DNA from 3 places in the Mesorhizobium sp. B2-3-11 genome. Region 3 is predicted to be linked to each of the others. Evidence: riboswitches for the same ligand, from Rfam matches in the RefSeq annotation. Region 3 holds a riboswitch; each other region holds the start of a gene.
What was found. A riboswitch is a leader RNA that binds a small molecule or an ion and turns the genes downstream of it on or off. The one in region 3 is predicted to bind cobalamin.

Region 1: linked by a shared signal. The riboswitch ahead of FJ960_RS18845 (DUF1636 family protein) and the one ahead of FJ960_RS12340 (DUF1636 family protein) in region 3 are both predicted to bind cobalamin.
Region 2: linked by a shared signal. The riboswitch ahead of FJ960_RS20240 (aromatic ring-hydroxylating dioxygenase subunit alpha) and the one ahead of FJ960_RS12340 (DUF1636 family protein) in region 3 are both predicted to bind cobalamin.

The regions. Positions count from the first base shown of each region.
Region 1 is NZ_VFVS01000013.1:137,637-148,145, forward strand. Features, by position in the region: gene cobG (precorrin-3B synthase) at 1-356, opposite strand, end outside; gene cobN (cobaltochelatase subunit CobN) at 353-3,763, opposite strand; gene cobW (cobalamin biosynthesis protein CobW) at 3,782-4,819, opposite strand; gene FJ960_RS18845 (DUF1636 family protein) at 4,816-5,250, opposite strand; cobalamin riboswitch at 5,288-5,495, opposite strand; gene FJ960_RS18850 (winged helix-turn-helix domain-containing protein) at 5,525-6,724, opposite strand; gene FJ960_RS18855 (NADH-quinone oxidoreductase subunit A) at 7,060-7,425, shown strand; gene FJ960_RS18860 (NADH-quinone oxidoreductase subunit B) at 7,416-7,997, shown strand; gene FJ960_RS18865 (NADH-quinone oxidoreductase subunit C) at 8,002-8,604, shown strand; gene FJ960_RS18870 (NADH-quinone oxidoreductase subunit D) at 8,605-9,795, shown strand; gene FJ960_RS18875 (NADH-quinone oxidoreductase subunit E) at 9,796-10,509, shown strand, end outside.
Region 2 is NZ_VFVS01000015.1:77,297-87,805, forward strand. Features, by position in the region: gene FJ960_RS20220 (glycosyltransferase family 87 protein) at 1-585, shown strand, start outside; gene FJ960_RS20225 (hypothetical protein) at 604-2,166, opposite strand; gene FJ960_RS20230 (hypothetical protein) at 2,287-2,913, opposite strand; gene FJ960_RS20235 (hybrid-cluster NAD(P)-dependent oxidoreductase) at 3,007-4,107, opposite strand; gene FJ960_RS20240 (aromatic ring-hydroxylating dioxygenase subunit alpha) at 4,172-5,419, opposite strand; cobalamin riboswitch at 5,534-5,736, opposite strand; gene FJ960_RS20245 (DUF680 domain-containing protein) at 6,229-6,435, shown strand; gene FJ960_RS20250 (DUF680 domain-containing protein) at 6,507-6,710, shown strand; gene FJ960_RS20255 (DUF680 domain-containing protein) at 6,777-7,016, shown strand; gene ugpC (sn-glycerol-3-phosphate ABC transporter ATP-binding protein UgpC) at 7,096-8,208, opposite strand; gene FJ960_RS20265 (alpha-glucosidase) at 8,238-9,902, opposite strand; gene FJ960_RS20270 (carbohydrate ABC transporter permease) at 9,907-10,509, opposite strand, start outside.
Region 3 is NZ_VFVS01000007.1:138,638-149,146, reverse strand. Features, by position in the region: gene FJ960_RS12355 (iron ABC transporter permease) at 1-476, opposite strand, end outside; gene FJ960_RS12350 (ABC transporter substrate-binding protein) at 476-1,423, opposite strand; gene FJ960_RS12345 (ABC transporter ATP-binding protein) at 1,470-2,258, opposite strand; gene FJ960_RS12340 (DUF1636 family protein) at 2,255-2,632, opposite strand; cobalamin riboswitch at 2,758-2,966, opposite strand; gene FJ960_RS12335 (LacI family DNA-binding transcriptional regulator) at 3,029-4,054, opposite strand; gene FJ960_RS12330 (Gfo/Idh/MocA family oxidoreductase) at 4,249-5,280, shown strand; gene FJ960_RS12325 (sugar phosphate isomerase/epimerase) at 5,277-6,185, shown strand; gene FJ960_RS12320 (substrate-binding domain-containing protein) at 6,283-7,290, shown strand; gene FJ960_RS12315 (ATP-binding cassette domain-containing protein) at 7,377-8,174, shown strand; gene FJ960_RS12310 (ABC transporter permease) at 8,171-9,223, shown strand; gene FJ960_RS12305 (AraC family transcriptional regulator) at 9,408-10,241, shown strand; gene FJ960_RS12300 (helix-turn-helix domain-containing GNAT family N-acetyltransferase) at 10,249-10,509, opposite strand, start outside.

The sequences.
Region 1 (10,509 bases), on a different contig from region 3:
ATGCCCATCCGAATGCGCTCAGCCATCGGCCTCGGATCGGCGATCTCCCGCGGGTCAATGCCGGCCAGCGGGCCGGTCTCGACCGGGACGCCGGTGCGCACCGCGATGCCCAGCGCATCGACCTCCGCTGCCAGCAACGCAGCGCTTTCCATTGACAGGCCGCGTATCTGCATGCTGCCGCGCGCCGTTACTTCCATGATGCCGTTGCCGTGCCGCAAGGCGGCTTCGGCCAGCTCGATCAAGAGCCTCGGCGATAGGCCTCCGGAGACCGGGTTGAGCCGCACCAGCAGGCCGTCGCCTGTCTGCATCGGCGCCGACAAAGCAGGGCAGGCGCCACGGCGCGAGAAGGCGTTCATGCCGCGACCCCGAGCGCGTTGGCCTCGGCAATCAGCGCGGCGAGATCGTCGTCGATGGAATTGCGCAAGGGATGCCAGAGGCCGCGCCGGCGTGCCGACAGGAAGCGCTCGGCGATGACTTTGGCGGCGGCGGGATTTTCGCGCAGAATGAAGGCGCGAACCTCGGCGTCACCGAGATAGGCATCATGCACGGCCTCGATCAACGCGCCTGAAATGGCATGGGTGGCCTCGGCGAAGCCGACCAGCCGGTCGACCGTCTCGGCGAATTCGGAGGCGCCGCGCGGACCGTGGCGCATCTGCCCTGATATGAAGCGGGCGTTGACGGCACGGGCACGCACCACGCGCGACACCGCTTCGCCAACCGATCGCGGTTTCGGCTTCTGCGGGTCCGTGGTGTCGAGCACGATGACGTCGGCGTTCCTGCCGAGTGTGGCCAAGGCGGCCGAAAAGCCGCCGATGAAGGCGACGTCGGCGGAACCTTCGAGAATGTCGCGGCCGGGGTCGTCGCCGGTGTGGACCAGAAGATCGGCTTCGGCGATGCGGCCTTCAAACGCTCCGGGTGCCGAGACCCCTTCGCCGCCGGCGCCGCCATAGGCATGCGAGGTGGCGTCGAGATAGGCGCGGCCGATTTCTTCGCGCGCCGCCCAGTCGCCGCTGGACAAAATCTCTTCGACGCCGGCGCCGTAAGTGCCGGGCGAGGTGCCGAAGATGCGCGGGCTGACCTTGCCGTCGGCGCGGGTCCTGGCGGCGAGCGGGTTTTCTGATTCGTCCTCGTCGCGCGCTGCAACGGCGTTGGCGGCGGCGTCGATCAGTGCGATCTGGGTCGGGAACATGTCGCGGAACAGGCCTGATATGCGCCAGGTGACGTCGACGCGCGGGCGGCCGAGCGTCGCCGGCGGCAACACTTCGATGCCGGTGATGCGGCCGGTCGCGGTATCCCATTGCGGCCGGCAGCCCATCAACGCAAGGCCCTGCGCGATCTCCTCACCGCCGGTGCGCAGCGAGGCCGAGCCCCAGAGGTCTGTCACCAGGGAGCGCGGCCAATCGCCATGCGATTGCATGTAGGCGCGCACCACTTCTTCCGCCGCCGCCTTGCCGAGATCATAGGCGGTCGGGGTCGGCATGGTGCGCGGGTCCGATGTGAACAGGTTGCGGCCGGTGGGCAAGACATCGGAGCGCCCGCGCGCGGGCGCGCCGGCCGGGCCCGCCTTGACGTGACGGCCATCGAGCGCGGCGAGCAGCGCGGCCTTCTCGGCTTCCGCGCTTTGCCGGCGCATGGGATCGGGCTCGTCGTCTGGGGCGCGACCATAGATATGCAGCCCGTCCTTGATGGCAAAATCCTTGAGATCGCAGAGCCAGGCATCGATGCGGCGCAGTGCTTCGTCGGGCGCGTCGGTCTCGGCGACGCCGGCTTCGGAGGCGAGGCCGGTCTTTTGCGCGGTTTCGACAATCAGTTTCGCCAGCCGGTCACGACGACGGCGGTCGAGGCCGTCGGCCTGGGCATATTCGTCGACCAGCCGTTCGAGCTTGTGCTGGTCCTCGTCCAGTCCGGCGCCTGTCAGCGGCGGCGGCAGATGACCAAGCGTGACCGCGGCAATGCGCCGTTTGGCCTGTGCCGCTTCGCCGGGGTTGGAGACGATGAAGGGATAGATGACGGGCAGGGAGCCGGTGACGATCTCGGGGAAGCAGGCTTGCGAAAGCGCGACGGTCTTGCCGGGCAGCCATTCCAGCGTGCCGTGGGCGCCGACATGGATGAGAGCGTGGACGCCGAGCGATTCGCGCAGCCACAGGCCGAACGCGATCAAAGCGTGGCGCGGAGGCAGCGTCGGATCGTGGTAGTCGGCGCGGCGGTCCGCGGAACGGCCACGGTCAGGGGCGAGTGCGACGGTGATGTTGCCGAAATGCGCGGCGCGGAAGGCGAAGTGCTTTTTGCCTGATAGCGAAGGCCTTCGCGAGGCGCCCCCCTCTGTCCTGCCGGAGGGGGGCGCCTCGCGAAGACCTGTCTCATCTTCCGCTCTGCCCCAAGCAGCCTCTACCGCAGCAATTGCCGTTGCCAGCAACTCTGTCGAAAAGGAGTGATAGTCGTCCAGCCTCAGCCCACAGTCGCCGCGCTCCAGCAAATCCAGCAATTCACGCGGCGTTTGCGGTATCGCGTCAACGGCATAGCCCTGTTCGCTCAAGTCCCGCAGCATGGCGATCACGCTGGACGGCACATCCAGCCCGACCGCATAGCCGGTGCGGCCGGGAGCACTGGGATAATCGGGAATGAGGATCGCCAGCTTGCGTTCGGCGCGCGGGGTCTGCTGCAAACGGATGAAGGCCGCTACGCGGCTAGCCACTTGCTCAACACGATCCAGTTCCGGCCGGTTGGCCAAGGCGCGGTGGCCCAGCGCCGCGTCGACATCGCTCTCGCCCTTGAAAGAGATGGCACCGGCAAGGATGCGGCCGTCGAGTTCGGGCAGCACGACATGCATGGCAAGGTCGGCGGGCGCCAGTCCGCGCTGATTGTTTTCCCACACGTCGCGGCGCGTGGTGGCGACGATGACCTGGAAGACAGGCACGCCGGCGCGGTCGAACAGGGTTTCCACGCCGGGCTCGGCGCCAGAAGCGAAAGCGGTCGCGGTGATGATGGCGGCGGGTTTCAGCGATGCGATGGTATTTTCGACGAACGCCAGGGACACCGGATCCTTGAGACTGGAAACGAAGATCGGGACCGGTGCCAGTCCCTGGGAGTGTAAAGCCTCGGCCAGCGCATCGATCGGGGCGACATCGGCTGCAAGCAGCATCGATCGGTAGAAGAGAATCGGGATGATGGGAGTGCTGGCATTTGAAAGGTCCGGCTGTTCTGCGACCCCCAATCCAGATTGATAGTAACCAGCTTTCGGCACGCTGACCGGACTGGCGACGGGCATATCTTGTCCAGCCAGGCCTGCCAGCCTGTGCACCAGGGTGCTCATATTGGCCGGGCCGCCCTCGCGGAAATAGCCGAGCAGGCCGTCGAGTTCGGCGCGCGGCAGCGTCGAGGCTTCGATCAGCCTGAGATCCTCGTCATGGCTTTCACCCGGAAGCAGCGCCAGTCTTATGTCGCGCTCGCGGGCGATTGCCGCGAGCTGGTCGCAGCCATAGCGCCACCAGTCGTAGCCGCCGAGGATGCGCACCATGATGACCTTGGCATGGCGGGCGACGCTGTCGATCCAGAGATCGACGGACATGGGATGGCGCAGGTCGCGCAGTGCGGCGAGCCGCATCGACGGCAGGCGATCGGCGTCGGCCTTCCATGCCGCCGCCAGTCCGGCGAGATCGCTGTCGGTGAAGGACAAGGCCACGATATCCGCCGGCGCCTGCCGGAGATCGACAGGCTCGGCGAGGTCGTCGAGCGAGGCGGAGGTCGTGGTGAGGATGTGCATCGCGGCCCGTGCCTGAAATCAGCCGGCGAGGATACGTTCGATCGCCGGACGGTTCAGCCCCTTGAGGCCGATGACGACGAGGCGCGAGCGGCGGTTGTCCCCGGCGGTCCAGGCCCGGTCGTAGTAATGATTGACGCGCGGGCCGACGGCCTGCAGCAGGAGCCGCATCGGCTTGCCGCCGACCTCGACAAAGCCTTTCACGCGCAGCACGTTCTCCTGTTCGGCGGCCGCGGCGACGCGCTTTGCCAGTTCGTCGGGATTGGAGATCGAGGGAATGTCGACGATGAACGTGTCGAAGTCGTCATGCTCATGGTCGAATGCGCCGTCATGGTGGGACTTGCGGTTCTCGATGTCGTCCTCGACGGCGAGACCGAGCCCGAGCAGCACCGAGGGATCGACCTTGCCATGAGACGTCGGCACGATCTTCACGGCGCGGGCGGAGTGTTCGTTGATGATGGCGTTGGCGCGGGCCGAGCCGGCGGCATCCATCAAGTCGCTCTTCGACAGGATGATCAGGTCGGCGCAGGCGATCTGGTCCTCGAACACTTCCTCGACCGGGTCGTCATGGTCGAGGCTCTCATCCTGCGCGCGCTGCGCCTGCAGGGCGTCCATGTCGTTGGCGACGCGGCCTTCGGCAAGTGCGGGACCGTCGACCACGGCGATGACGCCGTCGACGGTCACCCGGCTCTTCACTGTCGGCCACTGGAAAGCCTGGACCAGCGGCTTGGGCAAAGCGAGGCCCGAGGTTTCGATCAGGATATGGTCGACCTTCGGCGTCAGCGACAGGATCTGGTCGAGCGCCGGCACGAAATCGTCGGCGACGGTGCAGCAGATGCAGCCATTGGCCAACTCGACGATGTTTTCCTCTGGGCAGGTGTCGATGCCACAGCCTTTCAGGATTTCGCCGTCGATGCCGATGTCACCGAATTCGTTGACAATGATCGCGATACGCTTGCCGCCGGCGTTTTCCAGGAGATGGCGGACCAGGGTCGTCTTGCCGGCGCCGAGGAAGCCGGTGACGACGGTGCAGGGAACGCGGGAAACGGATGCGGTCATATCAAGTCTTTCAGCATGTCGAGGGGAGGGATGCGGGCCACGAGGCCGCGCTTGAGGCTATCGGGCCGGCCCCGCCAGGGAATGAGGCCGTCGCTGGTGGTGGCGAAGAGTTTCGCGCCAGTGACGAGATCGGCGCCGCTGGTCGTGGTCAGATCGCCGAATACATAGCTCCAGCAGCCGTCACGCAGGATCGCGGCGCTCAGTCGACGTTTGCAATTGCCGAGGCATTCGACGGTGCGGATGCGGATGTTGTCGCCCGAGGCGGCTTGGCGCGTATCTTCGGCCAAAAGTTCGCCGGCCCGGGGACGGGCGTCGGAGCCGCTCTCGTCGCGACAGGAGGCGCAGACGATGACAGTGATGCCGGCCAGGGAATCATCCTCGCCGGACGAAATGTCCATTGTTTCAGCCGAAAAACTGCTGTCGCGATCCAAATCAGGCTCCTTGCCCGGAAAACCCGCCGGGCGATCGGATACTTGCATTCCAGACGGCAGGTCTCCTGGCTCGCGGGTCATCGCCTTGGGTAGCCGCCTTCCCGGGACAATCCCAGTGGCTTTCGGCCTTGGCTCTTCGCTCACAGTTGCGGGGACAGCCGCGGATTTGGGATTTTCAATCCCGCACCGCATTCCCTCTTGGCTCCTCCCTTTGCCGAGAGGAGACCGTCTGGATCCGATTTAGGCTCTTGCGGGCAGCGGTGTCAACGCGAGCTTACGACACCGCGATGTCGGACAGCGCCGGGCCCAGGTCGCCGGCAGGCGTCACTTCGATGCGTTCGAGGCCAAGCCAGCCCTGCATCTGCTTCAATTCCTCGAAGAGCTGAGCGGCGGTATCGGGCGGTGCGCCGGGCTCGGCGTAAGCAGCATGGGCACGCAGGACACTTGCCGGCCGGTCTGCCTTGAGGTCGACGCGCGCCACGATCCTGTCGCCGAGCAGGAAGGGCAGGACATAATAGCCGTATTGGCGCTTGTCGGCCGGCGTGTAGATCTCGATCCGGTAGTGAAAACTGAACAGCCGCTCTGAGCGCGAGCGCTCGAAGACAACGGGATCGAACGGCGCCAGCAGGGCGCGGGCCTCGATCTTGCGTGGCAATCGCGCGTCCCTATAGAGGTAAGCCGGCTTGTCCCAGCCCTCGACGCGGACCGGCAGCAACTCGCCGAGTTCGACCAGTTCCTCCAGCCGGCCTTTCATGTCGGCGGGGGAGAGTCGAAAATAGTCGCGCAGGTCGCCTGATGTCGCGATGCCGTGGGCGCGGGCGGAGATGCGCAGCAATTCACGATGCGCGTCCTCGGCGGCCGGTACTGGCAGGTCGAGAATCGCCTGCGGCAGCACGCGCTCCGGCAGGTCGTAGAAGCGCTCGAAGCCGCGCCGGTGCGCCGTGGTGATGCGCCCGGCCCAGAACAGCCATTCGAAGGCATGCTTGGCGTGGCTCCAGCCCCACCAGCCGCCGGAGCCTTTCTGGCCCTCCAGCGCAGAAGCGGCGACCGGGCCGCGCTGGACGACCTCGCGGTAGATCTCTTCTATGTAGGCGGCGTGCTCGCGGCCCCATTTGGCCAGCCCCAGATACATTTCATCGCCTTGCTCGGCGCGCTGCATGCGCCAGCGCATCAGCGGGTAGGTCTCGATCGGCAGGAACGAGGCCTCATGCGCCCAGTATTCGAAGACCGTGCGCTTGCGGGTCACGGCGGCGTTGTCGAGCAAAGCGAGGGGATAGGGGCCAAGACGCGAATAGAGCGGCATGTAGTGGGCGCGAACCACCGCACTGACGGAATCGATCTGCAGCAGGCCGGTGCGGGACAGAACGCGGGCGAAGTGGCGGCGGTCGGGCGTGCCGGCGGGGCGGGGATCGAGAAACCCTTGAGCGGCGAGCGCGATGCGCCGGGCGGCGGCAAGCGAGATCTTTTCCTTCATGCGGATGCGTCCCTGATGGACCTGTCTGGCGTCGTTGCGAGGCGTGATTCCAGCCAATGCTAGCAGGGTTTTGGCGGCAACCCTGTCAGGAGAGAAAAGTGGAGTAAATGGCGAAGGAAATCAAACAGGAGCGTATGGGACCAGTTTCTCCCGGATTGCCGTCCAGCTCGGTGTTTTGAACAAGGTTTGACTTGCTTCACTGGAAGTGCTGCGCTAACCCTCGCCGCGTTGCAGCATAGGCTCCTTAAAACGGTTCAGCGGTTAAACTGTCACGCTTCCGCATTAAGGTCCGGTGCTGTAATCAACGTGGATTGGCGCCAACGGAAAGCCGCTGCATGAACGCACTCCTCAGTTCGTACCTGCCCATCGTCCTGTTTATCGGCGTGGCGCTGGTGGTCGGTCTGGCGCTGCTGGCTGCGCCCTTCCTGGTAGCCTACCGCAACCCGGATCCCGAGAAGCTGTCCGCCTATGAATGCGGATTCAACTCGTTCGACGATGCCCGCATGAAATTCGACATCCGCTTCTATCTGGTGTCGATCCTGTTCATCATCTTCGACCTGGAAGTAGCCTTCCTCTTCCCCTGGGCGGTGTCCTTCTCGAAGATTGGCATGCTCGGTTTCTGGTCAATGATGGTGTTTTTGGCAGTGCTGACCATCGGCTTTGCCTATGAATGGAAAAAAGGAGCGCTGGAATGGGATTGAACGACAGTTCAGGCACCCTCGTCGCGCCGAAGCCCAAGGGTATCATTGATCCCAACACCGGCAAGCCGGTGGGGGAGGACGATCCCTTCTTCCTCGAAATCAACAACGAGCTTGCCGACAAGGGTTTTCTGGTCACCTCGACCGAGGCGCTGATCACCTGGGCGCGCAGCGGTTCGCTGATGTTCATGACCTTCGGTCTGGCGTGCTGCGCGGTCGAAATGATCCACACCTCGATGCCGCGCTACGATTCGGAGCGCTTCGGTGTCGCGCCGCGCGCGTCTCCGCGCCAGTCCGACATCATGATCGTGGCCGGCACGCTGACCAACAAGATGGCGCCGGCGCTGCGCAAGGTCTACGACCAGATGCCGGAGCCGCGCTACGTCATCTCGATGGGCTCCTGCGCCAATGGCGGCGGCTATTACCACTATTCCTATTCGGTGGTGCGCGGCTGCGACCGGGTAGTGCCGGTCGACATCTATGTGCCCGGCTGCCCGCCGAGCGCCGAAGCCCTGCTCTACGGCATTCTTCTGCTGCAGAAGAAAATCCGCCGCACCGGCACGATCGAACGGTAAATCCATGGCCGCATCCCTTACCGAACTGTCGACCTATCTCGGCGAGAAGCTGATCGGCCGCGTCAATGACGCGGTGCTCGCCTATGGCGAGCTCTCTATCAATGTCGAGCCGCGCGACCTGGTCGAAGTGATGACCTTCCTGCGCGACGATGCGCGCTGCCAGTTCATCTCGATCATCGATGTCTGCGGCGCCGACTATCCGTCGCGGGCCAAGCGCTTCGACGTCGTCTACCATCTGCTGTCGCCGAAACAGAATGTCCGCATCCGGGTCAAGGTGCAGGCCGACGAAGAGACGATGGTGCCGTCGATCACCGGCGTTTATCCAGGCGCCGACTGGTTCGAGCGCGAGACCTACGATCTCTATGGCGTGCTGTTCTCGGGCCACCCGGACCTGCGCCGCCTGCTGACCGATTACGGGTTCGAAGGCCATCCGCTGCGCAAGGATTTCCCGCTGACCGGTTTCGTCGAAGTGCGCTACGACGACGAGGCCAAGCGCGTGATCTATGAGCCTGTGGAACTGAAGCAGGAATTCCGCAATTTCGATTTTCTTTCCCCTTGGGAAGGCACCGACTATGTGCTGCCCGGGGATGAGAAGGCAAAGCAGTAAATGGCCGAAACCTCCATCCGCAATTTCAACATCAATTTCGGCCCTCAACACCCTGCGGCGCATGGTGTTTTGAGGTTGGTCCTCGAACTCGACGGCGAAGTCGTCGATCGCGTCGATCCGCATATCGGCCTGCTGCATCGTGGTACGGAAAAGCTGATCGAGGCCAAGACCTATCTGCAGGCGGTGCCTTATCTCGACCGGCTCGACTATTGCGCCCCGATGAACCAGGAGCATGCCTTCGCGCTCGCCGCCGAGCGCCTGCTCGGCATCGAGGTGCCGAGGCGCGGCCAACTGATCCGCGTGCTCTATTGCGAAATCGGCCGCATCATGTCGCACATCCTCAATGTGACGACGCAGGCGATGGACGTCGGCGCGCTGACGCCGCCGCTGTGGGGTTTCGTCGAGCGCGAAAAGCTGATGGTGTTTTATGAGCGGGCCTCCGGCTCGCGCATGCATGCGGCCTATTTCCGTCCCGGCGGCGTCCACCAGGACCTGCCGCGCCAACTGGTCGAGGACATCGGCAAATGGATCGACCCGTTCCTGAAATCGCTCGATGACCTCGACAAGCTGCTCACCGGCAACCGCATCTTCAAGCAGCGCAATGTCGATATCGGCATTGTTTCGCTGGCCGACGCCTGGGCCTGGGGCTTTTCGGGCGTCATGGTGCGCGGCTCGGGTTCGCCTTGGGACCTGCGCAAGTCGCAGCCCTATGAATGCTATTCGGAAATGGATTTCGACATCCCGATCGGCAAGAACGGCGACTGCTTCGACCGTTATCTCCTGCGCATGGAAGAAATGCGCCAGTCGGCGCGGATCATGCGCCAATGCGTCGACCTGCTGCTCGGCAAGGAGAGCACCGGTCCGGTGTCGAATCTCGACGGCAAGGTAGTGCCGCCCAAGCGCGCGGCGATGAAGCGCTCGATGGAAGCGCTGATCCATCACTTCAAGCTCTACACCGAAGGCTATCGCGTGCCGGCCGGCGAGGTCTATGCGGCGGTCGAGGCGCCGAAGGGGGAGTTCGGCGTCTATCTGGTCTCCGACGGCACCAACAAGCCCTACCGCTGCAAGCTGCGCGCACCTGGTTTCGCGCATCTGCAAGCCATGGATTTCCTCTGCCGCGGCCACCTGCTGGCCGACGTCACCGCCGTTCTTGGCTCCCTCGACATCGTGTTTGGTGAGGTCGATCGCTAAATGTCAGTCCGCCGTCTCGCAGAAGCCAGCGTCCAGCCAGCCTCCTTCGCCTTCAACCGTGCGAATGCGGCGGCTGCCAAGCAATGGATCAAGAAATACCCCAAGGGCCGCGAGCAGTCGGCGATCATTCCGCTTTTGATGCTGGCGCAGGAGCAGGAAGGCTGGGTCACCAAGGCGGCGATCGAGACCATCTCCGACATGCTCGACATGCCCCGTATTCGCGGGCTCGAGGTCGCGACCTTCTACACGCAGTATCAGTTGAATCCCGTCGGCACACGCGCGCACATCCAGGTTTGCGGCACCACGCCGTGCATGCTGCGCGGCTCGGAAGCGCTGATGGATGTGTGCCGTTCGAAAATCCATCACGAGCAGTTCCATACCAACGACAAGGGCACCTTGTCGTGGGAGGAGGTGGAGTGTCTCGGCGCCTGCGTCAACGCGCCGATGGTCATGGTGTTCAAGGACACGTTCGAGGATCTGACGCCGGAACGGCTGGCCGAAATCATCGATCTCTACGATGCCGGCAAGGGGGCCTCGGTGGCGCCCGGACCGCAGAATGGCCGTACAGGCTCGGAGCCGGCCTCCGGTTTGACGACGCTCAAGAGCGAAAAGGCTATCCTCAAGTCGACCCGCGATCGGGAGGCCCGGGAAGCAGCCAAGGCTGCCAAGGCAGCACCCGGCGCGATCATCGCGGCGCCGGTGCCGCCACCGGCG
Region 2 (10,509 bases), on a different contig from region 3:
GTTGCCGCCGCGCTGTCGTCGTCGGCCCTGTTCGTCCTGACCGGCCTGCTGCTTGGCTCCGAGGTCTGGACGCTGTTCTGGACCGAGACCCGTCCCCTGATGACGGCGATTCTCGAGGCTCCCTACCCGCAGCCCTATCAGTCGAATGCGGCGACCATGTTCTTCCTGGCTCGTGCGTCCGGTCTGGGACTGACTGCGGCCTATGCGCTGCAAGCCATTGCGACGGTCGCGGCGATCGCAACGGCGATCTGGACCTGGTTGCCATGGCGGCGGGTCGAGCATCGCGAACGGGTCGTGCTCACCGCCGTGCTGGCAACGCTGGCGACGCCTTACGGCTACAGCTACGATACGATCGGCCTAGCCGTTGCCGTCGCCTATCTGTTCTCGACGCGCAACGCCATGCCGAGGATTTTTCTGGCACTGATCTGGCTATACCCGGCTATCGCGCATCTGGTGAACAATGCCGGGCTTGGCATCGGCGTGCTGGTACCGCTGTTCCTGTCGGCATGGATGCTTGCCGACATAATAGCCGGCGAGCGCGGGCCCACGGTTGGCGGCACGCCAGGCATCGACATGCCGACGTAGGACGCTTGGTTGCGATACCTATTGGCGAGCTTTGACGTCGGCGCGGATGAGCAGGGTCACCGACCCGTTCTGAAGCAGCGGGCGGTAATCCGCCAGGCTCTTGGCGATTGCGATATTGTCCCTCAAAGGTATTGGCGCACGCGGCTCCGCCGTCCCGTCGTCGACCACAATGTCGGGCCGTTTCGCGGCAAGTTCGCCGGCGATCGCCGCGGTATATTGCTGGCGCAAGGTCTCCAGATCCAGCCGTTGGGCAGGGTCCTGCGCCAACCCGATGAGGATCTCGGCATCACTGACCATCCAGGCGGAGGGGTTGCGTGCCACGACACGGGCGCCAGTCATCCGGGCGAGCGGATTGCCGGCCTGCAGCCGCGAGCCGATCGACATGAAGGTTGGATGGTCGATTACGCGGCTGACGGCGACCGCCGCGGCGTCGAGACCGCCGCGTGGCTGAGTGAATGCCAGACCTTGTTGCGCCACGACCAATTTCACGATCGAAAACAGCCCAAGCGCGGCCCCAAACATGGCCGGCAGGGGCAGGCTTCGCAATGGTTTCAACCTGATAGACTGCAGCATCAATGCCAGGACGCCGACTGTCAGGAACGGCAGCGCCTGATACGTCCACCCCTTGCCCATGATGACGAAGGCAGGGACATAGGCCGCTCCAGCCAAAAGCAGTATTTGCGCATCGCGATGGGGCCGACCGGGATAAGCCATCACCAGTGTGGCCCCTGCCATGGCCGCGAACATAGGGATAGGCCATAGCATCAACATGTCCATGACCGGCATCCGCATCGGCAAATAGACTTGACGCAACAAGGGCAGCACCTCGGCGAAGAAAGGCTGCATGAAAACAGCGAGTGCGATCAGATAGCCAACGGTCAGAATACCACCGACCACACTCTCGGTCGTAAAAAGCGGACGCAGCGAGCGTCGCTGTAGCGCAATCACAAGGGCCGGCAGCGCCAGAGCCAGCACGCTGTAGGGTGGTTTGATCATCACGAAGATACCGGCGCCGACACCGGCAACCATCCGCTCGGCGATGCTGCCGGCACGAAAATCCGCCGTTCGATCACGTGCCGAAAGCAATGCCAGCCACGGCAGCAAGGCGATCACGGCAATCTGCTCGCGCTGGCCGAAATCCGGCGGAAACAGGAACAGCACGACAAACACCGCCGCCGGAATGATCCAGACGCACCGCTTCAGAACCTCGTCGGTCCGTGCAAGAATGCGAGCCGAAAAGCAGACGGAAGCAGCCGCGAGTGCCGCCACGCCCACACTCACCCAAAATTCCGCCGACAGCCCGGTCAGGCGTTCCATGGCGAGGAAAGGCAGATAGAGCCAGGTTGAAAAAGGTGGATTGCCCTCGGCGATATCGACGTAAAGGCGTTCGCCGTTGAGGACACGGTCGCCAACCGTCAGCAGCCAGGACACGTCGACATTGCTCGGCACCACGATGAGCGAGACGACGACCGCATAAATGGTGATCAACAGCGTTGCGACAACCGGCCCGACAAGTCGAAATACAGCCTTGCTGGATTTCAAGCTCGCCGGCTTGCCCTGAGCAACGAGCGGGGCATTCATGCAAATGGCTTTCATCACCGGAACAACCAGTATCGGTGAGTTTCTAGCAGCCAGCAGTTAAGGGCGTTCTAACCTGGCGGTTGAACGCCATTTGACCGCTACAGATTGCACGGCGCGTCGCTATCGGCCTGGATGCTTGCCGGGATCAGGGCCGCGAACGCGGGAACCGGCTGCAGGCGCGCCGATGCGGCGCCGGACCGGCGGAACGCTGATCCTGACCGTGATGTCCAGCATCATCTCTCCCACCGTCGGCGGGCAAGGTACGGTCTGCAAGAAGACCAGGGGCGACGGTCCCTCTGGCGGCTCGCGGCGGGTCGGTCCGCCGCGCCATGCTTTGCCGCGCCATGCCCTGGCGGGCGGCTCCTGCCGCAGCCGGCCGCTCTTGCGTCTCAGCCGCAACTGCTTGGCAAAGCCGCGCGACAGCCAGGCCAGCCTGCCGAAATCGGTTCGCGGCTTGGCCTGCAGCACCGCCGACCAGCGCGAAAGGCCGGTGAGGTCGGCCATGTCAAGCACGCGCGCCAGCACCCTGTCCGGCACCGCCGCGCCAATATCGAGCGCGAGGTAGGAGAGCGCCACCGCCGCGGCCACGGCAAGGCCACGCCTGGCGACAACGTCGAGGAACACGTCCCAGTCGACATCGCCGGCGCGAATGGCTACAGCGCAATCGACCAGCCAATCGCTGTGCGTGTGGGCGTCGAGCCCGCCATGCGCGATGGCGAGCGCGATGCGGTCCGCAGGCGACGGCACCAGCACGCCGACGCCGCTGAATTCGGCCGCCGCCGCTCGCCGCCAGATCCCTGGTCGTCCTCGTCGCTTTGCTGCGAACCGTCATAGGGCGGATCAAGCCTCGATTTCCAGTGCCGACAGTGGCTTTGAACAGCAGGCCAGGATGAAGCCATCATCGATCTCGTGATCGAGGATGCCGCCATTGTGGCTCATCTCGACGCTGCCGGAGACTTTCTTCACCTTGCAAGTTCCGCACAGGCCGAATTCGCAGGCCGCCGGTATCCGCACGCCCGAAGCACGCGCCGTCTGCAGCACGGTCTGGCCGGCGACACAGTCGGCGTCGACGTCCGAAAGCGCGAAGCGGATCGGCGTTGCGGCTTCGACGGGGACAGCCACACCGTCCTGCGCCGGCGCCGCGAATGGCGCCGGGATTTCCTCAACGGTCGGCGCGGCAAAGCTCTCCTGATGGTACTTTGCCATGTCGAAGCCGGCGGCTTCGAGCATGCCGCGCACGGCGCGCATGAAGGGATCGGGGCCGCAGCAGAAGATTTCGCGTTCGCGGAAATCGGGCGCCAGCAGTGGCAGCCGGATAGCGTCGATGCGGCCCATATGGCCATACCAGCCCTCGCGGCTCGACCGTTCCTCGATCATGAAGCCGAGCGACAGGCCCGGCATGTGGCCGCCGAGCAGCTCCAGCTCCTTGCGGAAGATGATCTCTTCCGGGCGCCGCGCGCAGTTGACGAAGCCGACATCGGTCCATGGCGCGCAGTCGTTCAGCCAGCGCAGCATCGACATCATCGGCGTCACGCCGGAACCGGCCGAGATGAACAGATATTTCGCCGCCGGATGGCTGTGCAGTGAAAAGTCGCCGCCTGGTCCATAGGCCTTGACGTGCGAGCCGGGTGCCAGGTGATCGAACATCCAGCGTGTGCCAATGCTGCCCACCTGCGCCTTCACCGTCACCGCGATCGAGAATGGCCGCGACGGTGACGATGACAGCGTATAGGTGCGCATCAGCGGCCCGTCCGGTGTCGGCAATTCCAGCGCCACGAACTGGCCCGGCTTGTAGCGGAACCAGGTCTGGTTGTCGGAGCGGAAGGTGAAGGTCTTCACGTCGGGCGCCTCGTCGGTGACGCCGGTCACTTCCAGCACCTGCAGCCTGTCGTTCCAGGGCGCCATCTGGTCGAGATGGCGATAGAGGCCGAGGTCCGTCATCGCATTCATCCTCTTGTCCCTTTTGTTCTGCGCATGCCCAAAACCGCCGTCTTTAGCGATATGCCTAGGCAACGCTGCGCAGGGCCGGCCGGCCGCCTTCGGCAAGCCGTGGCCCGATGAAGGACGCGTACCACTCGACGAACTGGATCACGCCGCCCTCATGCAGCTCCGAATAGGGGCCTGGCTCGTAGGCCGGCGACAGGATGCCGAAGGCGTTTTCCTCGACGATGCGGCGATCCTGGTCGTTGGTCTCGGTCCAGACATGGGTGAGTTCTGCGAGATCGTAATCGACGCCCTCGACCGCATCCTTATGCACCAGCCATTTGGTCGTCACCGCCGTTTCCGTGGCGCTGATCGGCAGCACCCGGAAGGTGACGGCGTGGTCGCCCAGGATGTGGTTCCAGGTCGTCGGATAGTGGTAAAGCAGCAACGAACCGATGCGGTTGGTTGAAACGCTGTCGGAAAGGTTCCTCTCGACCGCGCGCTTTCCCGTCATCGTATAGCTGACGGCATCGCGCAGCAGCGGTGCGCGGGTCGCGCGATACTGGCCGGCCGGATCGATGCGGAACTTGCTCGGCAGGCCGGCCGCTTCGCATTTCGCCCAGTGCGCCAGCATCTCCGGATCGCTGTCGGCGCCTTGCACGCCGGTCACCGTCGGTGCTTCCGGGAAGGTCTTGCAGAGTTCGGGATGATTGCCGGCGCAATGATAGCATTCGCGGTTGTTTTCCCAGACCAGCTTCCAGTTGCCCTTCTCGATGATGGTGCTCTCGAAGGCGACTTTTGCCTCACACAGCCGGTGCGGCAAAAGGTAGGGCTCGATCATCACCCGCATCGGCGCGAAGTCGGCTGGCTCCTTGGCCAGGCAGATGAAGACATAGCCGGCGACGCTTTCGCAGGCGACCGGCTTCAGCCCGAACTGGCTCTTGTCGAACCCATCGGCCATCTGGCGGGCGAACAGCAGCCGGCCGTCGAGCTCGTAGGTCCATTGGTGATAGGGACAGACCAGCTTGGCGGCCGTGCCCTTGTCGGAATTGCAGACGCGGCTGCCGCGATGGCGGCAGGAATTGTGGAAGGCGTTGATCTTGCCCTGCTGATCGCGCACCAGCACGACCGGATAATCGCCGATCTGCACGGTGATGAAGCTGCCCGGCTTGGGCAATTCGCAATCATGGCCGATGAACAGCCAGTCGCGATACCAGATCAACTCCATGTCCAGCTTGAAGTAGTCCGGGTCGGTGTAAAAAGGCTGTTCCAGCGAAAAGTCTTGTCTGCGGCTGCTCAAGAGCCTCAGCATGTCGTTGCGCGCGTCCATGTCCTGTCCTCAGTTTCAAGGACTGAACTGGTGGTGATTGAGGAAGGACTGGGCGCAGATCGGCGAAAAGCCGGACAAACACCATCCGCCTCTTGACCGCCCACCGCGATCAGTCGAGTTCTAGCGATCTCGGGCTGGTTTCCGGGCTCTGGAGTTGTCCTTGCGGACCATCGCGACACCTTCCCAGGCTTTAGCCCAGTGGTCTCCCGTTGCGACTTGAACTCCACCACCGTTGCGGGGGCAGCGCCGGAATCTGACCGGCTTCCCAATTCTCCGCTCCGTCGTCACGCAGCGGCACCTGAGATGCCTGATCTAATCACGACAGGCTTTGCGACATCGGCACGAAAGCGACATCGCATCCATGCGGCGCGACACGCATGCTGGATCGTCATGACAGGCTTGTAGCCGTTGGAATCGCCTTCTGCCGCCAAGCCGCGCCGGCACCGTCTTCGACCCCTTTGCCGGCAGCAAATAGGTTAACAGTTTCAAAAAGTGACTATTAGAGGAGTCTAAAATCGAACCGAACGGTTCGTTTCTGTTGACGGTGCGTGCAAGATGCTGTGAACGCCGAGCCTCCGACACAGTTGGTGATCAGGATGCTGTTTCAAGGTAACCAGCTGATATCACAAGAGAAAATAAGAGATGCGGAAAGCGCTGGTACAATTTCAAGTGGTGGAGTCATGGTCCACGCTGAACAACTTCGTGATTGGAAACGGCAAGGGTGCTCTCCCACATCGGGGCTGTCCGAACGACGCGATTTAATCCCAAGACACGCCGCTAGATGGACGGAAAAATACTGGAGTACCAAAATGAAAAAGATCATTCTCACTGCCGCCGCCCTTCTGGCTGTTTCCGGCAGCGCCTTCGCTGGTAGCGACAATTACGGTTCGAACGGCGCCAACCAGCCTGCTGCCGCGGTGGACAGCTCGTACACCGCTTCCACCTCCACCAAGACGTCGGAGCCGGGTGCTCAAACGCCTGCTCAGGGCAGCGATCGCAACCTCTTCGGCCGCTAACGGCCTGTCCCCACGGACGGCGGGCTTGCCCGCCGATCCGGTAGAATTCAAGAAATTCAGGAGTGTCTAAAATGAACAAGATCCTTATTGCCGCCGCCGCCGTTCTGGCCATTTCCGGCAGCGCTTTTGCCAGCGACAACTATGGCTCCAACGGTGCCAACCAGCCTGCCGCCGCGGTGGACAACTCGTACACCGCGTCGGTCGACAAGTCGGCTCCTGCCAGCCAGGAGCCCGTCCAGCACGGCGCCGATCGCAACCTGTTCGGCAACAACTAACATCTCTTCAAGCAAGGACGGCGCGCTCAGCCCGCCCCTTGAATTCGAAAAAATCGGAGTACCGAAATGAAAAAGATTGTTCTTACCGCCGCCGCTCTTCTGATTGCCGCTGGCAGCGCCTATGCCGGCAACGACAACGTTGGCGGCACCGACATCAACAAGCTGGCGACCGTCAACGTCGACACCTCGCATACGGGCTCGATCCGCAAGAGCGAATCGCCCGTCTACAAGCTGCTCAATTCGTCGGGCGACGTACAGAAGTCCGCCCCTCAGGGCGCAGACCGCAACCTCTTCGGCAACAACTAACCAGCCGTGGTAATATACAAAAGAGAGCGGCGGGCTTGCCCGCCGCTCTCTTTTTGCGTTGTCGAGACAGCTTGTAGTCTCAGGCGGCTTTTGCTTCCGCTTCCTGCAGGGCGAACGACCGTCCATTCGCATCGAAGATATGAAGATCTCCGGCATTGGCGGTCAGCCGCAGCGTCGAGCCGCGCTTGACCTCGACATTGCCCGGCAACTTGGTCACCAGCGGCAGGTCGGCACGGCCGATGTCGATATAGACCAGCTGAACCTCACCGAGCTGCTCGAGATAATCGACCGTCCCCTCGAACAGATAATCGCTACCACTGGCGATCGCGAGATCTTCCGGCCGCACGCCGAAGCTGACCGCCGCTCCCTTTGCCGAAGCAGGCGTCGCGATCGGTACCGTCGCCTTGCGGCCGCCGACATGACTGACGATGGTCGGATTGCCCGTCTTGTCGACCGTCGCCGGCAGGATATTCATGGCCGGTGAGCCGATGAACTGGGCGACGAAGAGGTTGCCGGGGTTCTTGTAGAGCTCCATCGGCGTGCCGACCTGCTCGATGTGGCCATCCTTCAGCACGACGATGCGGTCGGCCAGCGTCATCGCCTCGACCTGGTCGTGCGTGACATAGATCATAGTCGTGTTGGGCATCGATTCCTTGAGCTTGGCGATCTCGATGCGCGTGGCGACGCGCAGCGCCGCGTCAAGGTTCGACAGCGGTTCGTCGAACAGGAACACTTTCGGATTGCGCACGATGGCTCGGCCGATGGCGACACGCTGGCGCTGGCCGCCTGACATCGCCTTGGGCAGGCGGTCGAGATATTTAGTCAACTGCAGGATCTCGGCCGCCTGCCGTACCCGCTTGTCAATCTCGGCCTTGCTTTCCTTGCCGATCTTCATCGAGAAGGCCATGTTGTCGTAGACGGTCATGTGCGGATAGAGCGCATAGGACTGGAACACCATGGCGATGCCGCGCTTCGACGGCGGCACGTCGTTGACCACCTGACCGTCGATCCTGAGTTCACCCGAGGTGATTTCCTCAAGCCCGGCGATCGAGCGCAGCAAGGTGGACTTGCCGCAGCCCGACGGGCCGACGAAGACGATGAATTCGCCCGATTTGATGTCGAGGTCGATGCCGTGGAGAATGTTGAGATTGCCGTAGGACTTCTTCACTTGTCTCAAATTGACATCGGCCATTGATTTCCTCCAGTGATTCCTCGGATGTTTCAGCCTATGCGTCCGAACCAGGCGTCGTAACCGCCGAGTTCGACCGAACCGGTGCTCGCCTGCCCGGAAAACCCGTGTCCCACCAAAGGTTGCAGGGTTCGGTTGCCGAGGTCAACCTTCGTCGGCCTGGCGCCCAGATTGAAAACGCAGACGACCTCCTCATTGCCCGCCCGGCGGGTGAAGGCGACGGTGTCGCCCTCGCTTTCGATGAAGGTGATGTCGCCCTTTGCCAGCGCCGGATGGGCGCGGCGGAAGGCGAGAAAGCGCCGGTAATGCTCAAGCAGGGAGGTCTCGTCGCCTTGCTGCACGTTGACCGCCTGTGACAGATGCTTGGCCGGCACCGGCAGCCAGGGTTTTGCCGGGGAGAAGCCGCCATTCCTGGCGCCGCCATCCCACACCATGGGCGTGCGGCAGCCGTCGCGGCCCTTGAATTCCGGCCAGAAGCGGATGCCGTAGGGGTCCTGCAGATCCTCGAAGCGCAGGTCGGCCTCGCCGAGCCCGAGTTCTTCGCCCTGGTAGATGCAGACCGAGCCGCGCAGCGACATCAGCAATGCCGAGATGACCTTAAGATAGGCGGACGGGTCGGCTTCGTCGGCGGCCCAGCGCGAGGCCGGGCGCATCACGTCATGGTTGGAAAACGCCCAGCACGACCAGCCGTCGCTGGCGACCCTGCCAAAGGCTTCCAGCACCGAGCGCACCTTGGCGGCGCTGATCTTTTCCGGCGCCAGGAAGTCGAAGGAATAGCACATATGCACGCGCTTGCCGCCGGCGGTGTAGGCGGCGACCACGTCCAGCCCGCGCTGCGAATCGCCGACTTCGCCGACCGCGGCGGTCGCCGGATACTCGTCGAGCAGCGCCCTGAAGCGCTCGAGGAAAGCGAGGTTCTCCGGCCGGCTCTTGTCGTAGATATGATCCTGGTAGTTGTAGGGGTTGACCGCCGGCGCGGTCTGGTCGTTGCGGTCTTCCGGCGGCAGCGGCGGATTGTTTTCCAGCCCCTGGCTGTGGAAGTAGAAATTGATGGTATCGAGACGGAAGCCGTCGACGCCGCGCTCCAGCCAGAAACGGGTGACGTCGAGCAGCGCGTCCTGGACTTGGCGGCTATGGAAGTTCAGGTCGGGCTGCTCGGCCAGGAAATTGTGCAGGTAATATTGCTGGCGGCTGGTGTCCCATTGCCACGCCGAGCCGCCGAAGATCGACAGCCAGTTATTGGGCGGCGTGCCGTCGGGCCTTGCGTCGGCCCAGACATACCAGTCGGCCTTCGGATTGGTGCGGCTCGAGCGACTTTCCATGAACCAGGGATGGATATCGGCGGTATGCGACAGCACCTCGTCGATCATCACCTTGAGACCCAGCCGGTGCGCCTCCGCCGTCAGCGCGTCGAAGTCGGCCAGCGTGCCGAACATCGGGTCGACGTCACAATAATCCGAGACGTCGTAGCCGAAATCCTTCATTGGCGATTTGAAGAAAGGCGAGATCCAGATGGCATCCGCGCCAAGGGCCGCAATGTAGGGCAGCCTGCCGATGATGCCCTTGAGGTCACCGATGCCGTCGCCGTTGGAGTCCTGATAGCTGCGCGGATAGATCTGGTAGATCACCGCGCCCCGCCACCAGTCGCGATCAATGGCGGGATCTGGTTTCGAAGTCGCCTTCAAAGCCGAGTGCATTGTCTCAACCTCCTTTCACCGAGCCGGCCAGCAGCCCGCGGACGAAATAACGCTGCAGCGAGAAAAAGACGATCAGCGGCACGATGATGGTGATGAAGGCCGATGTCGTCAGGATCTCCCAGTTGCCGCCACGCGAGCCGAGCAGCGCATTGAGCTTGGCCGTCAGCACGATCTGGTCGGGCGCCGTTCCGAGGAAAACCATTGCCACCAGGAGATCGTTCCATACCCACAGGAATTGGAAGATGGCGAAGGAGGCAAGCACCGGGAAGGACAGCGGCAGCACGATCTTGACGAAGATCTCGAAATCGCTGGCGCCGTCGATGCGCGCCGATTCCATGATCTCGCGCGGCAGGCCGGCAATGTAGCTTCGAAGCAGATAGATGGCGAAGGGCAGGCCGAAACCGGTATGCGCCAGCCAGATGCCGAGATAGGTCTTGGACGGCACGCCGAAGAACGTCCCGACGCCGTTGTAGAGCTTCAGGAGCGGGATAAGCGACATCTGCAGCGGCACCACCAGCAGGCCGATGACGACAGCGATCAAGAGCGCGCGGCCTGGAAAGCGCATCCAGGCCAGTGCGTAAGCCGCGAAGGCCGCGATCAGGATCGG
Region 3 (10,509 bases):
ACCCGCGCCACCAGCAAAAGCACGATGGAAGCGGCGAGTATGCCGCCGGTGAACGCAGCCACAGGCAAGGTCCAGATGCCGAAACTGTCGCCGAGGACGGTGATGACGGAAACCGCGCCGGCAGCGGCTCCCGACGACAGGCCGAACAGGAAGGGGTCGGCAAGGTCGTTGCGGGTCACCGTCTGCAAAAGCGCGCCGACGATGCCCAGCCCGCCGCCGACACAGATCGCCAGGATCGTGCGCGGCAGCCGCAGGTCGACGACGATCCTGCCGACCGGACCCGATATCTGAGGTTCATCCAGCCCAATGGAACGGCCCAGTGCGGCGACGACATCGGCTAGAGGTGTCAGCGTCGAGCCGTAGGCGATCGACAGCAGCGCCAGCGCGACGAGCGCCACCGCGCCCGCCGTCATGGCCAGCGTGAAGCCCTTGTGCCCTGAAAGCGCGCCGGATTTGTGCTCCCGGGCGAGAGCCATCAGAACGCTTCCGGATGCATCGCCCTGGCGATCTTGCCGATGGCGTCGATGTTCGCCGGTCCTGGCGTCAGCTCGGCGTAACGAAGCGCCACGAAGCGCTCGTTCCTGACCGCGTCCGTCTCTTTCATCGCCGGGTGCGCCTTCAGGAAATCGAGCAGTTTCCTGTAACCGCCGCCGTCCTGATAATCGAGCAGGATGAGGAATTGCGGATTGCGCGCCGCCACCGTCTCCCAGTCCGCGTTGCCCCAGCTCGTGTCCATGTCGGCCATGATGTTGTCGCCGCCGGCCGCCGATATCATGGCGCTGGGGATGGCGAACTTTCCCGCGGTAAACGGCTTGTCCTCGCCGGAATCGTAAAGGAACACGCGTGTTCCCTTGGCGATGCCGACCCTGGCGATGATATCGGCGAGTTGCGCCTTCCAGCCGGAGACAAGCTTCTCTGCTTCTGCTTCCTTGCCGAAGATCTTGCCCAGCTTTTCGACGTCGCCATAGAGCAGGTCCATGGAGGCGGCCGGGCGGCTCCTGTCGAGATGGACGCAGCTTTCGGTCAGCACCAGCGTCTTGATGCCGTGCGGAGCGAGCGTGTCGGGGGTCACGTCGCCGCCTGGCTTCATGCCGTAGTACCAGCCTGCGAAGAAGAAGTCGGGCTCGACGGCGAGGAGATTCTCCAGCGTCGGATATTTCGGTGCCAGTTCGGGAATGGAACCCTGCTCTGCCTTGAAGTCAGGGCCGACTTTATACCATCCGGTGATACCGGTCAGGCCGACAATCGACGGCTGCAGCTTCAGCGCGAAGACCATCTCGGCCATGTTGAGATCATGGATGACGGCGCGCTTTGGCGGCGCGTCGAAGGTCAGCGGCTTGCCGCAGCTGTCGACGGTCACGGGGAAGGCAAAGGCCGTCGAGGCCAGCAACGAGAAGACTAGGGACAGGGCGAGGCGTTTCACGGACTTTGCTCCTTGGTTGAACCGTGTCGGATAAGGATGGATTTGGTCAGGACGGCGGTGCGGCGCGGTTCGGAAGCTCGAACACCGTCAGTTCGCGGTCCTCGGTGGGATGGCGCAGGCGAAACACGTCGATGCCGAAAATCTCGCGGATCAGCTGTTGCGTCAGCGCCTCGTGCGGCGGCGCCAGCGCATGCAGCCGGGCCTCGTTCATCACCGCCACCTTGGTGGCGAAGGGTGCCACCAGCGTCAGATCGTGCAGCACCGCGATCACGGTCATGCCGAAGCCGGCCACCAGTTCGAGCAGTTCCGCGCGGGCGCGCGGATCGAGGTGGTTGGTCGGCTCGTCGAGGAACAGGATTTTGGGCTTCTGCGCGATGGCGCGTGCAAGCTGGGCGCGTTGGCGTTCGCCACCAGACAGCGAGCCGATAGTCCGGTCGAGCAGCGGCAACAGGCCGGTCCGCCGCAGCGCATCCACGACAATGTCGCGTTCCTCGCCGCGGCGCCTCAGGCCGGCATGCGGGACGCGGCCAAGCTCGACATAATCGATCACCGCCAGCCGTGGGTCCGGCTGGTCTGTCTGGCCCACGACGGCGATATGCAGGGCCCGTTCGGCGGGTGAAATCCTGTCCAGGCGTCGCCCGCCAAGCTTCACCTCCCCCGAGCTTGGCCTGAGCATGCCGGACAACATGCGCAGCAGCGTGGTCTTGCCGGCGCCGTTGGGGCCAATGATGGCGAGGCGGTCGCCTGACGTCACCGACAGGCTGACCGCATGGATCAAATGCCGGCCATTCGCCATCGCGCCCAAGTCGCGCGCATCGAGAAGCGGCGCTGTCACCGATTGCCATCCGCCAGCTTGCCGGGTCCCGGGATGCGAGCCAGCGTCTTGCCGGCCAGGCGCGGCGGACGTTGTCCGGAATTGCACCAGCCGTCGGGAAGCGAGGCGTAGAGCCTGGCAAACCGCACGAGATCGGCAGCGTCTGCCTGCGCGTCGATCGACCCGAAGAGATAGGCGGCCTTGCCTTCCGCCTGGAAAGCCGCCGCCAGGGGACGTGCGCAACCCGCCATGCAAGCCACGCCCTCGACCGTGAAACCAAGCGCCACGTCAGGCTGGGCCGAGAGGCGGGAGCGCAACTCGGTGCACAAACCTTCGCCCGACCTGGCGCCGGTCGGCACGTCGCGGCAAAGGGTGCACACGATGATCTGGTGCATAGGCCCGGGGTGAATACGATCGATTGCGCCGTCCAACTTCCCGTCACTTTCAAAACTGGCGACGGAAGGATGTTGGTCGACCGGCCGACAAGACCGATTTCCACGTTTCCTCCCGGCACACCCCGTCCGGTCAACTCAGTGATGGCAGGTCTCCTGGCTCACGGGTCTCTGCGCAATCCTGCCTTCCCAGCCTTGCCGGCCAGTGGCGTTCCGGATCTTGCTCGCCGCTTACAGTTGCGGGGGCAGCCGCGGCCTCGACCCCAAATCGGATCTCACCGCGTTCCCTTTTCACCCCCCGCCTTTCGGCTCGGGGACCATCACGAGTCGCAGCCTAGGCCGCGCGCGGCGGCGAGGCAAGGCGATCGTTTGTTCTGCTATAACATAACCAACAAATGGTCAATCGCTGTCGCGGGCGATCAGTTCCAGCGGCCAGACCTCCCTGATGGTCTCTGGCCCGGCGGCCCCCGCAAAAGCCGGCAGCGACGCCAGCAGCATTTCGGCGAGCCGCCGTCCCATCGGCTGCAGCGCCGGGCGGAAAGCAGTCAGCGCCGGCGAGAAGTAGCGGCAGAGCGGCGTATCGACGATCACGGTCACCGCCATGTCGTGACCGGGCTTGATGCCCATCTCGGCCAGCGCCTTGCAGCCGCCAAGCGCCATTGCGTCATTGTTGAAGATAATGGCGGTCGGCGGGTCCTTGCGGCGCATCACGTGCGGTGTCACTTCGTAGCCACCGGCCTCATTGATGAAGCCGTCGGCAATCAGGCCGGGATCGACGGCGATGCCATGCCGGCGCAAGGCCTTGCGGTAGCCGTCGAGGAACAGATAGCCGAAATTCAGATCGAGCGATGGGCGGATGGCGGCGATTCGGCGATGGCCGCGTGCCACCAGCCGATCGACCGCGTCGGCGCCTGCTTTTTCGAAATCGAGATCGAGCGAGGGGTAGGCCTTGTCGCCGGAGCGGCTGCGGCCGAGCGTGGCGAAGGGGAAGCCGGCCTGGGTCAGATAGTCGATGCGCTCATCCTCGCGCCGCGTCCAGGCCAGCACAACCGCGTCGGCACGGCGCGTCTCGACGACACGCCGCAGGCGCTCCTGCTGATAGTCGCCCGGCGCGCCCATCACCACGATGAGATCCAGCCCGCTTTCGGCGAGCCGGCCCTGCAATCCAGTCAGGAACGGAATGAAGAAAGGCTCGCCGTATTCCTGGTCGCCCGGATGCGGCTGCAGCATGAAGGCGATCGAGTGGGTAGCGCCTTGCCTGAGACTGCGACCGGACTGGTTCGGCGAATAGTTGAGAGCCCTGGCCGCCTCGAGAACGCGCTGGCGTGTGTCGGCATTGACGTCGGCGCGGCCGTTGAGGGCGCGCGACACCGTGCCGATCGAAATGTTCAGGTGACGGGCAAGGTCGTGAATGCTGGACGCCAAGTGACTGTTCTCCCCCTTGCTTGGCTAGCACCGGTGGCCGCCCGGGCCAAGGCGCAACGACGATTTTCATGGGCGGCCGATTGACATTCTACGCCTTCGGGTGTGTTGTCGTAAACGTTTACGGAAAAACGTTTACGGTCACGCCGTGAACGCCGGGACGATCGGCCTGGAGGGGCCGAGAGGAGGAGCGCTGGATGATCGACGCCGTACTGGTCGGCTGCGGAGCGATGAGCAAGGCCTGGCTCGATGCCGCGCGGCAAATCGACGGGCTCGCCATTGTCGGCCTTGTCGATCTCGATGCCGACAGAGCAAAGGCCAGGGCTCGCGAATACGACCTTGGTAGTGCCGTCATCGGCACCAGTCTCGACGCCGTGCTTGACCAGACCCGACCGCAAGCGGTCTTCGATGTGGTGGTTCCCGCCGCCCGGCGCGACGTTGCGTTTTCCGCCTTTGCCCATCATTGCCATCTGCTGACGGAAAAGCCGCTCGCCGATAGCCCGGAGAATGCCCGCGCCATCGTCGAGGCCGCCCGCCAGGCCGGGCGCATCCATGCCGTCGTCCAAAACCGCCGCTATGTCGCCGATGTCAGGCGCATCCGGAGATTTCTGGACTCCGGCGCCATCGGCAAGCCGACCAGCATCCACGCCGACTTTTTCGTCGCACCACATTTCGGCGGTTTTCGCGAGGAGATGGCCCATGTGCTGCTGCTCGACATGGCGATCCACACATTCGACGCCGCCCGTTACATGGTCAATGGCGAGCCGGCCGGCGTCCATTGCCAGGAATGGGAACCGGCCAATTCCTGGTACCGACAGGGCTCGTCGGCCAGCGCGGTCTTCGATCTCGGCGGCGGCAAGGTCTTCACCTATGCGGGCAGTTGGTGCGCGGTCGGCTTCCGCACCAGTTGGGAGGGCAGCTGGCGCATCGTCGCCGAGCGCGGCAGCCTGATCTGGGACGGCCATGAAGGGTTGAAGGCGGAAATGGTAGTGCCGGGCCGCGACGGCATGTTCGACAAAATTCAGCCAATCGAGGTGCCCGCGCTCGATCCCGCCGACCGCGTCGACGGCCATCTCGGTATCATCAGGGATTTCATGCGCGCCATCGAGACCGGCACCGAGCCGGAAACGCGCGGCGCCGACAATATCAAGAGTCTGGCCATGGTCTTTGGAGCCATCGAGAGCGCCGAAACCGGACGCCGCGTGATGATCGCAAAGGAAGCACAATGATGGCAAACCCGCTCCTCGACATCAGGATCGGCACCATGGTGCGGGCCAATCTCGACGACCCGGCCGCCTATATCAAGGCAATCCTGCCGCTCGGCTTCGAGAGCATCCAGCCCTTCTTCTGGCAGACACTGGGCGGCAAGGACCTGCCCCGGCTGGCGGGCCAGATCCGCGAGGCGATCGGCGATGCCGATGTCACGGTATCGTCGCTCGGCGTGTTCGGCAATCCGCTGGAGGGCGGCGATGTCGACCGTGGCGTGCTCCAGGCCTGGGAGACGGTCATCGACAATGCGCATTTGTTCGGCGCCTCGATGGTCTGCGGCTTTACCGGCCGGCTCCGCGGCAAGCCGCTGACAGACAGCCTGCCGCGCTTTCGCGAGGTGTGGGGGCCGCTGGCCAGGCGCGCCGCCGACAAGGGCGTTCGCATCGCCTTCGAGAACTGTGCGATGGACGGCAACTGGGCTGCTGGTGACTGGAACATCGCCCACAATCCGGACGCCTGGGAGCTGATGTTCAACGAGTTGCCTGACGACAATCTCGGCCTCGAATGGGAGCCTTGCCACCAGCTCGTCTATCTGATCGATCCGATGCCGCAGATCCGCAAATGGGCGCCACGCATCTTCCACGTCCATGGCAAGGACGCGACGGTGCGCTGGGACGTCATTCGCGAGCACGGCGTGTTCGGCCGTCTGCCGTTCGTACAGATGCGCACGCCAGGCTTCGGCGACAGTGACTGGACGCGGGTGATCAGCGAATTGCGGCTGGCCGGATACAAGGGAGCGATCGACATCGAAGGCTGGCACGACCCGGTCTATCGCGGCGACCTCGAGATCACGGGGCAGGCACGCGCGCTGGAGTATCTCAAGCTATGCCGGGGAGGTGCGAGCTACCTGCCAAATCCGGCGTGAGGACCGGTCGGCGGGAGGAGCCGGCCGCAAGTGGTACTGCCAAAGCAATCGTTCAAAGGCCCCTCGGCTGACGAGGGAAACAATGGGAGGAACGTGCATGAGCATCGCGATCAGAACGACACTTCTGCGGACGACCGTGGTGGCGGCCGCCACGGCGCTTACCGCCGCAATCTCCACCTTGCCGGCGCAGGCGCTCGATGGCCAATGGTGCAAGGACGTCCACATCCGCTTCTTCGTCGGCGGCGCCGAGGGCGACGCCTTCGGCACCATCGTCTATAATGGCGCCAAGCAGGCCGCGGCCGATCTCGGGCCGAAGGTCGACTACATCTTCTCGGGCTGGGACATCGAAAAGATGGTGCAGCAATTGCGCGAGGCGGTGGCGGTAAAGCCAAACGGCATTGCCATGATGGGCCATCCCGGCGATTCTGCCATCATGCCGCTCGCTGAACAGGCGCATAAGGACGGCATCAAGATGATGTACCAGAACGTCCCCGTACCGACCGTCGTCGCGGCATTCGGCGGCGGCTATGTCGGCGCCCAGCAGGAGCAGCAGGGCCGCGCACTCGGCGCCGAAGCTTTCAAGCTGGCCAAGCTGAAGGCCGGCGACAAGGCGATCATGATCGGGCCGTTCGACAATGAGAGCCGCGGCGCGCGCGAGCGCGGCACGGTCGCGGCACTGAAGGAGGCCGGCATCGACGTGGTTCAGATCAGTTCGGCGACCGAATGGGCGGCGGATCCCAATCTCGCGATACCGGTGATCACCGCGGCTCTGTTGAACAACCCGGATGTGAAGATGGTTGGTTACCCCGGCGGACAGATGCTCGGCAATGTCCCCACCTACATGCAGGCGGCGGGGCGCAAGCCCGGCGATATCTTCAACTTCGGTTTCGACACCAGCCCGCAGATCGTCGAGGGCTTCAAGGGCGGCTGGGTGCAGCTGACGGCCGACCAACAGCCATTCCTGCAGGGCTATCTGCCGATCCTCAGCCTGTGCCAGCAGGTGGTGCTGGGTCTGGCGCCGATGAATGTCGACACCGGCGCCGGTTTCGTCACGCCCGAAAATTACGAGATCGTCGCAGAACTCGCCAAGCAGGCGCTGCGCTGACCTCCCAAGCCGTCGGCCGGGATCAGGCCCCGGCCGGGGGGACCGCTGGCGAGAAAGCTGGTGCGAGACAATCAAGCGAGGATCCGATGGCCGAACGTCTCATAGAACTGCGCGACATCGCTAAGTCCTACGGCCACGTCTATGCATTGGGCGGGGTCAATCTCAGCGTCGACCGCGGCGAGGTGGTCGGCCTCATCGGCGACAACGGCGCCGGCAAGTCGACGCTGATCAAGATCCTCTCCGGCGTGGTCCAGCCGACCAGCGGAGAGATCCTCATCCGCGGCAAGCCGGTGACCGGATGGAGTGCGGCACGTTCGCGCGAGGCCGGCATCGAAACGGTGTTCCAGGACCGGGCGCTGGCGGTGCAGCAGACGATCGTGCGCAACATCTTCATGGGCCGCGAACTCACCGGTTTTCTTGGCTGGCTGAAGGTCAGCAAGGAAATCGAGGAGGCGAGTCGGCTGATGCGCGAGATCGGCTTCACCTCGAAAGTATTCACGCCGCACTCGATCGTCGGCCAGCTATCGGGCGGCGAGCGCCAGGGCGTGGCCATCGCGCGCGCCATCTACAAGCAGGCTGAACTGATCGTCCTCGACGAGCCGACCACGGCGCTGTCTCTGACCGAGACCGCCAAGGTCTTCCATTTCGTGCGCCAGGTGCGGGCGAGCGGCCGCTCGATCCTGTTTATCGGCCACAACATCCATCATGTCTTCGACATCGCCGATCGCTTCGTGGTGCTGGACCGCGGCAAGGTCGCGCTCACCGCCGACCGGAGCGAGGTCAAGTCGGCCGAAGACCTCATCAATTTCATGGAAGACGTCGCGCATCCGGGCGGGTTGGCCGGACTGCACGACACCGGCGACGCGGAGCAGAGAGCACGATGAGCAAGACCATGGAGCCCGATCTGCACGAGCCGGCGGCCGGCATTTCCCGCCAAGGCAGTTCCCAGAACGAGTGGAAGCACCCGTCCGATCACTGGATGCGCGGCTTCATCCTTGACAACCGTGCATCGCTTGGCACGCTCGGCGTGTTCATCGTCATGATGGCGGTGTTCATGATCGCCAACCCGACCGTCTTCACCACCTGGTATCTCTACAGCTCCGTACTGACGACGCTGCCGGTGGCGCTTTTCGTGGTGGTACCGCTGGTCTTTGTCGTCACCTGCGGGGAGATCGACCTGTCGTTTCCCGCGACGATGGGTTTTGCGTCGTGGGTCTTCGCGCTGGTCGTCCAGGCCGGCTACGATCCGTTCCTCGGCATCATTGCGGCGATCGTCACCGGCATGCTGCTCGGCTTCCTCGTCGGGTCGCTGGTCGTCTATGGCGGGCTGTCCTCGCTCATCGCTACGCTCGGCATGAATTTCCTGCTGCGTGGCCTGATCCAGATCATCAACGAGGGCAAGTCGCTGGCGCTAACCGGGCTTGCAGACAGCTGGGCCTACAGGATCTTCTCCAGCCAGTTCTTGGGCATTCCGGTGCAGATCTTCTGGGCCATCGCCTTCGTCGTGCTGTCGGCGATGCTCTACAACCGCCACCGCTTCGGCGCGCAGGTGAAGGTGGTCGGTGACAATCCCGACAGTGCCCAGCAGATGGGCATCGACGTCAAGCGCGTGCGGGTGAAGGTGTTCGTCTTCGTCGGCATCGGGGCCGCGATCGCCGGCACGTTCTCCGTGATGATCAACTTCACCTGGTGGCCAACCGCCGGCGACGGTTATCTCTTGCCGGTGCTGGCCTCGGTGTTCGTCGGCGGCACGCCCACCTGGGGTGGCATCGGCACCGTGGCCGGCGGCGCGATCGGCGCCGTCACGGTGTCGTTTATCCAAACCGGCGTCGTGGCGGCTGGGCTCAGCGGCTTCTACGTCCAGTTCTTCAACGGGCTGATCATCATCCTTTCGCTGCTTGGCCACAAATGGAACCAGGCGCGCTACCGTTGAACCAGTCTGCTCTTTGAACCAGTCGGCCTTCAAGGCAATTTTCCGGCTATCCGAGCCACCAATAGACGATAGGCCACGCGGACGAGACCGCGCGGCCCGATCGCCCATTTGCGCCATGCGCAATTTCGATCAAACTGGCGCGGCAACGAGGCGCCAGAGTGAGGACGCCACATGCGAGGAACCCATGAACCCGACCGAGAAAGCGCTATGGTTTGTCGAAAGCCATCTGCCGGAAGCTGTTACGCTCGACGACATCGCCCAAAGCAGCGGCGTGTCGCGCTTTCATGTGACGCGCGCCTTCGGCGCCGCCACTGGCCGCTCTGTCATGGGTTACATGCGCTCGCGCCGGCTGACCGAGGCGGCGCGCAGGCTCGCCGGCGGGGCGCCCGACATCCTGTGCGTCGCGCTCGACGCCGGCTACAACTCGCATGAGGCTTTCACCCGTGCCTTCCGCGACCAGTTCGGCACCACGCCGGAACTGGTGCGCGCGCAAGGTTCGACCAAGACCCTTGATCTCGTGGAGCCTATCCTGATGGACCACACCCTGCTCGCCAGCCTCGAACCACCGCGCTTCGAGACCAGCCGCCCCTTCCTCATCGCCGGCTTCGGCGAGCGCTACAGCTGCGAATCGAGCGCCGGCATTCCGATGCAGTGGCAGCGTTTCAGCCCCTACATCGGCAACATACCCGGCGAAGTCGCCGGCGTTTTCTATGGTGTCTGCCTCAATGGCGACGATGCCGGCAATTTCGACTATGTCGTCGGCGTCGAAGTGCGCGACTTCGCGGATCTGCCGAAGGAATTCTACCGGGTGCGGGTTCCGGCGCAGAAATACGCCGTTTTCACGCATCGCGAGCACATCTCGACCATCCGGCGTACGATCAACACGATCTGGAACAGCTGGCTGCCGGCCTCCGGCCACGAAATCGCCGACGCGCCGGAATTCGAGCGCTATGGGCCCGAATTCGATGCACGCACAGGTAATGGCGGGCTGGAGATCTGGGTGCCGGTCAAGGCATGACGCGCCGCTACAGCTCCAGATCCCAGTTCTGTCCAACCAGATCCTTGCCGAAGGAATGGTGAGGCTCTTCCTCGATCAGCTTGAAACCGGCCGCCTGGTAGATGTGCCGGGCCGCGGTCAAAATGTCATTGGTCCATAGGGTCAGCGTCTTGTATCCCCTGGCGCGGGCAAAGCCGATGCACTCGTCGACCAAGCGCTTGCCGATGCCGAGGCCGCGCGCCAAAGGTTCGACATAGAGCAGCCGCAGCTTGGCCACCTGGTCCGACTT